DNA from 3 places in the Odoribacter sp. genome. Region 2 is predicted to be linked to each of the others. Evidence: riboswitches for the same ligand, from Rfam matches in the RefSeq annotation. Region 2 holds a riboswitch; each other region holds the start of a gene.

Region 1 (2,269 bases), on a different contig from region 2:
CGGCTCATACCATCACTTTTCTGTTGCCCGGCAATATGCGGGTATTGTGTGCTGCCTTGTTGGGAGTGGTATTGGGAATCCTTTTAGCGGTAGCAGCCCGCAAAGGGGACACTTCCGCACCGGATAAGGGAAGGGTTGAAAGAAAGATATAAATAAAATGCGGTTTTCTGAATTGATTTATTCAGTCGGAAAACTATAATTTAAAGTTCTTTAATTTCTTTGACGGGAAGGCCGGTCAGCTCACTGATATCTTCTGCGGCAAAACCTTTTGCTTTCATATTACGGGCGATTTCCAGCTGTTTCTTTTTTTTCGCCTTCTTTCCGGCCTTTCTCCATTCCCTCCTCTATTCCTTTTTCTTTGGCGAAAGCGATTGTCACTAACTGGTCGCGATAGACCTTGATACTTTCGTCGTACTTTTCGCGTTCTTCTTTTGTCAGTGATGCGAGTCGATGATTTTTTCCAGTTTTTCGAACACCGCTTTGCGGGCCTTAAACGGTAATCGGTTTAGTGTTTTCATGTTCTTTAATACATAAATCCAGCGTTCAAAATCAGTTATACATTTTTCTTCTTCCTTCGTAAAAGCCGGAAGTTCGATGAAAATAAAGCGTAGCTTATCCGAAAATACCTCGTGTGTATCACGGTCGGAGAGTACGATGTCCGTATGCAGTTTGCCCGGAGAATCATCCAGACGGAAATTCATGAAGAACACACCGATCCTGAATATGCCGTTCACCTACCAACAGATCGTTCAGAAAGTCGATCAGCAGGTCCTTTGTCATTTCCTGTCCGAAAATGATTTTGAATCCGACATCTGTAAAAGGATTGATAAACTTCGCCATGATAGCCCCTGAAAGAATCGTTAACGGAACAAAATCTCGCATAGACCATGCTACAGTCAATGGCTCCCCGGTGGCTGGAAATACAGATCTCCTGTAAGAATATGGTCGCAGTCTGTCTGAAAAATTGGAAAATATCGTAAAAGTATCTTCTTAAAATAAAAAAAATCGATATCTTTGCATCCGATTTTGGTGTCACGATTCTGCTGCTACGGAAAAGTGATGAAAAGGGAATCAGGTGAGAATCCTGGACAGACCCGCTGCTGTAAGCTCTGCTAAAATCTTCAACAATACTTTAGCCACTGTTCTGGAAAGAATGGGAAGGGCGTTTGAAGATTGGAGTAAGTCAGAAGACCTGCCGAAATGATGTATGATTGATAAACCTTCGGGGATTAAGGTTGCTCGATTCGGACTTGATTTTATTTTGCAAAGGGTGTGCTTTACGGCAGGGATTATGCCGGAAAACAATTTCCAGTCAGGATTCTGCAATATGATTTCTTTTCAGGTGAATTTAGAATTATGCAAAATGTTTCCGGTAAACGGAGAAGCGCCGGTGGCACATGAATGGGGTGAATTTATGCAAGTTTTTTGAGAGGAAACTTTCACTTTGTTGGGAGTGGCTTTGCCGCTGTTACAACGAATAAACTTGTATGTAATTAACAAATAATAATTTATATCGGTGTAAAACAAATTCAAGATGAAAAGGAAATTTATTTTAACTTCTCTTGCCCTTACGTTCTGTATGGGCATGTATGCAGAGCAACCTGTAACTGTAGAAACCGATTCCATGCGTCGGATAGATTTGGAGGAGGTGATGATCCATGCGACTAAAACCGGAGCTTTATTGAAAGATCTTCCGAACCGGGTAGAGGTGGTGACCAAGCGGCAGATCGAAGCTTCGGGGATCAATAATCTGACGGACCTGTTGAAAAATTTTGTTAATGTGGATGTGATTGAATATCCGGGATATAATTCTTATTTCAGTATCCGGGGATTCAAACCGACAGAAGGAAAATACACGACAGTCCTGATCGATGGAGTACCGGCCGGTACTACCAATATGGCGACACTTTCTTTAGGCGATGTAGAGCAGGTGGAAGTTCTGAAAGGCCCTTTCTCCGCCATGTATGGTTCGGATGCGATGGGTGGAGTGGTGAACATCGTCACCAAACGGAATAAGGATAAACTCACCGGAGGAATCAAAGTTGCAGCCGGAAGTTATCAAACTTCCAAAGGGGCTTTTCATGTCGGTGGACGGATCTACCGGGGGCTTTCTTTCGATGCCTCTTTCGATTATACTGCTCAGGCACGAAACTATAAGATCGGAGACCATAATCTCTTGCATATGTCGGCAACGGATAAAGCTATCCTCGGTAAAGATACTTATGGTATTAAAATGAATGGCTCTCGGCATAGCGGTATCGCCGGGAAA
Region 2 (2,269 bases):
ACGTTCTTCCTCGTCGACAGCTGCTGCCAACGGTTTCACTTCTTTTTCTGCAAATTCCCGGATCATTTGCAAGAATAAATTTTCTGTTTTTGATGTTGAAAAATCCATATAAATCGTTATTTATTTTTCCATACGGAATGTGCAATTTTTAACATTAACCGGATTTTGTTCCACTGTTGCTTTTCGGTAAGTTTGTTTCCCTCTTCGGTAGAAGCAAAGCCACACTGGGGACTCAGACAAAGCCGTTCCAGGGGAACATACTGGCTGGCTTCCGCAATGCGGTTTTTCACTTTCTGTTTATCCTCAAGGGCAGCATTTTTGGTTGTAATCAATCCCAAGACTACAGTTTGGTTCTGTATGAAGCGTAAGGGTTCAAAACCTCCCGAACGCTCGTCGTCGAATTCGAGAAAAAAAGCATCCACCGGGAGGTCGAATAAGGTTTCGGCAACCGGCTCATACCCCCCCCACGATGCCCAGGCAGAATGATAATTACCCCGGCAAACGTGCATTGTAATGGTCATTCCTTCCGGTCTTGAGTTCAAAGCCATCTCGTTTATCCGGGCAAAAAGGAGGGCCATTTCTTCCGCATTCACCTGTGGATTGCAGCGGAATTTTTCATCACAAAGCATACCCCATGTGCAATCGTCGAATTGGAGATAACGACATCCTGCTGCAGCGAAACCACTGATCACCTGGCGATAGGCCTGTGCTATATCTTCTAATAATCCGTCTATCCGGCCATATACTTTCAGGGTTTCATCCATATTTCCCTCGCGGATCAACTCGGCCAAAAGTTGTGCCGGAGAAGGAATCGTTTGCTTGGGTATCGCCTGGCCAGCCAGTTTCTGGATGAAACGGAAATGAGCGATCATGGGATGATTGTATCCTGTAATTTTCCCGGTCACTTTTACAGATTCCGGTCGGGTTTCCAGATTGTGAAATACATATCCCTGCCCAACTGCCTTTTTCTCTATGCCTCCTAATCCCCAAAAGAAGTCGAGGTGCCACCACGAACGGCGAAATTCCCCATCTGTAATAACCTGTAAGCCGACAACTTTTTGTTCGGCTATTAATTTTTCAATTTCTTCATCCTCGATTTGTTGGAGTGCGGCAGGAGATAATAAGCCTGATTCGAAGTCTTTTCTTGCTTTTTTCAGTCGTTCCGGTCGCAAGAAACTACCGACAATATCCGCCCTAAACGGAAGTTTTACCTGTTCCATTGATTTTAACAGAATTAAGGTAACTCACAGATAAGATAGATTGCATGTAAATGACCACTGCCCTGTACACACCAAGTACAGTTTACCAGTTCATTTATTCTGTCACCTTTCACCCGAAAGCTACGAATTAAACAAAAGTACTCAGGCAGGTCTTCTGACTTGTTCCGATTGTACGCCTTCCCACCGGACATACCGGCAGTGGCTTCCGAATGTACAACCTTTGAATAGAACTTACAGCTACGGGGATAGTCCCTGATTTTCACAGGAGTTCCCATTTTAATCCTGAATCAGTGATGACCGATTCTGAAACCTGATACCGACACAAATATAACGGAATTTATCGAATAAAAAAAAAGTTGGTTATTGTTTTGAAAAATTCAAAAGAAAATTAAAAACACCGGCAGGATGCGTCGGACGGATCCTTCAAATAAAAACAGGCCAGAAGGAAATACGAACACTCTGCCGCCTCCCACATACACCCGCATTTATCCCCGGTGTTTTAACAGTACAGTAATATATATGTGCAGGTGTCCGGCTCTGAATCCGCGAAAGCACAGACGATTGCTTGTATGGCAGGTCTTCTGACTTGCTCCAATCCAGACGCCTTCCCGTCGGAGGTATAAACGACAGTGGCAGAAGCATTGTCCGGACGTTGTAAAGAAGCTCACAGCAGCGGGGCCTGTCCGGGATTTACACCCGGTTCCCTTTTATTTCCTATACCGGATGGACATAGGAAAGCCAATACGCTTCAAAAATAGAGAATAAAATTTATTTTACAAATTTTAAGACAACTTATTTTGAAAACACCGGTAGAAATTTCAGCCCACCGATGCTTATAAACGATTCCTAAAGCGTATAAATAAAAGGCTGGAATCGATCGAAAGATAAGACCATAAAGCAACAAAATCACGCAGACACATTTCAGGTTGCCGACGCAACCACTGGAACGGAAAAACCAAACTATGGTGCAGGTTTTAAGCTTATGTCGATTGGCACATCGGTAAATAAACCACTGACTAACATCAGATATTCGGGAAATTTCACCCCAT
Region 3 (2,269 bases), on a different contig from region 2:
AGTACGCAATTTAGGACGTGGTTCGGCCAGATTATCAACTACCCAGCAATTTTCAACCTTACGCCTGTCCTGACGTAAGCAGTAAAACACCTTAGAATTTCCAGCCCACACAATATTGGGAGTTGTATTTTTATCCGAATCGCTGTCCTTCTGATTACTATAGGAATAATACTTCTCTCCATCTGTGGTCAACTGTACCGGAACCGTATCCTGCCTGTTCAGCAGATACAGATTGTGCCGGTAAGCATATATACTGTAACTACTGTCAGGGGAAAACTTTAACCAATAAGGGGATGCCGGAGGATAAAAACGGCAGGCTTGTTCAGGGTCCAGTTTTTTCAGCTCCCGGGTTCTGATATTGTAATGAAAATCCAGTCCTCCCTTGGAAAAAGAAAAACAATACGGATCCCCCTCATCAAATTTCAGCCCTCCCAATCGGAAATCTTTGATATTAAATGATATCCCCGTAGCTTGGGTTAATTTACCGATCATATCTTCCATGTCAAACATTTCCAGTTTTTTTTTACGGACCGGATCGACCAGATAGTATTTAGCACCTCCGGGCGTAATATAATTATACCAAAACATATCTGTCCCGGATATCCAGGAAGGAAATACACTCAAAGAGTGATAATACTTCTTCAGATTTTCTTCCGAATACTTGTAACAATTTTTTAAATCTGCTTTCTGTGCATAAGAAAAAAAAGCACAACAGAAAAAAGCGAAAAAAAGGATCTTTTTCATCATGTTTACATTTTGCGTTCTACTTATTATCATATACACATACTTTCATAAAGGCCAATAAATAAAAGTACATGGTGACCAAAAGTAGTAATCTTTATTTATTCTTTTTATAATTTGGACAAAATTAACAGGATAAAGTGCCTAAAATACTATCTTTGTAGCAGCATCGGTATCCCCGCATGGGAATTTGGGAATTCGGTGAAAACCCGAAGCTGTCCCCGCAGCTGTAAAGTCATTACTGTCATTTTGCAGGTCTTTTCAATGATCCACTGAAACCCGGGCGTTTTGGGAAGGAGAAAAGATGACAAGCCAGAAAACCTGCCGATCATAGCTAATAAACAAATTTCTTTCGGAGGAAAAGAGCATGAAAAAGATTTATTTTTTATCACTGGTATTTACCATCGGTTTTTGTCTGGCCTTAGGTTCCTGTCGTTCAGGTAACCGCAAAAAACAAAACCCTGTCGCTACACAAACAGATCGTTCGAATATTCGTTATGCACAAGGCTTCTGGCTGGAACAACACGAAAATTACCGACTCCTTCATATCAAAGATCCTCAAAGCGAAACCGGTTCGGAATATACCTTCGCCCTAAGACAGCGAGGCACACATCCTGAGCTTCCCCCGCATATACCTGTACTCGATCTGCCGATCCGGGGCGTCATCTGTATGACTTCTTTACAACTCTCTAATTTTATCAAGCTCGGAGCAACTTCCCAAGTCGTGGGAATCAGCAGTACCCGCTTTTTGAATAATGCAACGATCAAACAACAGTTAGCCGAAGGGAAAACTCAGAAAATCGGTATCGAGGGTAATTTCGATGCGGAAATCATTATGAACCTCGCTCCCGACCTGATCCTCATCTCTCCCTTCAAACAAGGGGGCTACGACGCTATGAAAGAAGTAGATATTCCACTAGTCCCTCATTTGGGTTATAAAGAAACGACTCCATTGGGACAAGCCGAGTGGATTAAATTTGTCGGTCTTTTAATCGGAGAGGAAGAAAAGGCGAATAAAATATTCAATGAGATAGAACAAAAATACAATGATCTGAAAAGATTGACAGCCCGGGTCGAACACCGGCCGGTCGTGCTCAGCGGTGAAATACACGGAGGAACATGGTATGCCGTAGGAGGACAAAGCTTTCTGGCACAAGTATTCGAAGATGCCGGAGCCGATTATTTCCTGAAAGACGATCCCCGTTCAGGCGGCGTATATCTCGATTTCGAAACGGTATACAATCAAGCCGACCAGGCAGATTACTGGCGCATCCTGAATAGCTACCCGGGACAATATACCTACGAAACACTTTTAGCCCAGGACGAACGTTACGGTGACTTTAAGGCTTTCAAACAAAAAGGAGTGATTTATTGTAATATGCGTGAAAAACCCTATTACGAAAATATGCCCATGGAACCGGAATTATTACTTGCCGATTTCATTAAAGTGTTTCACCCGGAATTATTACCGGATTACGTACCGGTATACTATCATCAGTTAAACGACTAATCACTATGGCTTCAACCG

The links. A riboswitch is a leader RNA that binds a small molecule or an ion and turns the genes downstream of it on or off. The one in region 2 is predicted to bind cobalamin.
Region 1: linked by a shared signal. The riboswitch ahead of AC5RDS_RS12940 (hypothetical protein) and the one ahead of AC5RDS_RS10365 (5-methyltetrahydropteroyltriglutamate--homocysteine S-methyltransferase) in region 2 are both predicted to bind cobalamin.
Region 3: linked by a shared signal. The riboswitch ahead of AC5RDS_RS04525 (ABC transporter substrate-binding protein) and the one ahead of AC5RDS_RS10365 (5-methyltetrahydropteroyltriglutamate--homocysteine S-methyltransferase) in region 2 are both predicted to bind cobalamin.

What each region holds. Positions count from the first base shown of each region.
Region 1 covers NZ_CFKYFN010000094.1:71,268-73,536, forward strand. The annotation lists gene AC5RDS_RS12930 (hypothetical protein) at 1-152, shown strand, start outside; partial or broken gene AC5RDS_RS12935 (Rpn family recombination-promoting nuclease/putative transposase) at 201-840, opposite strand; cobalamin riboswitch at 1,011-1,214, shown strand; gene AC5RDS_RS12940 (hypothetical protein) at 1,208-1,429, shown strand; gene AC5RDS_RS12945 (TonB-dependent receptor plug domain-containing protein) at 1,535-2,269, shown strand, end outside.
Region 2 covers NZ_CFKYFN010000078.1:40,524-42,792, reverse strand. The annotation lists gene AC5RDS_RS10370 (acyl-CoA dehydrogenase) at 1-108, opposite strand, end outside; gene AC5RDS_RS10365 (5-methyltetrahydropteroyltriglutamate--homocysteine S-methyltransferase) at 117-1,220, opposite strand; cobalamin riboswitch at 1,348-1,549, opposite strand; cobalamin riboswitch at 1,775-1,977, opposite strand; gene AC5RDS_RS10360 (DUF2284 domain-containing protein) at 2,181-2,269, opposite strand, start outside.
Region 3 covers NZ_CFKYFN010000036.1:48,322-50,590, reverse strand. The annotation lists gene AC5RDS_RS04530 (S9 family peptidase) at 1-747, opposite strand, end outside; cobalamin riboswitch at 895-1,085, shown strand; gene AC5RDS_RS04525 (ABC transporter substrate-binding protein) at 1,109-2,251, shown strand; gene AC5RDS_RS04520 (iron chelate uptake ABC transporter family permease subunit) at 2,257-2,269, shown strand, end outside.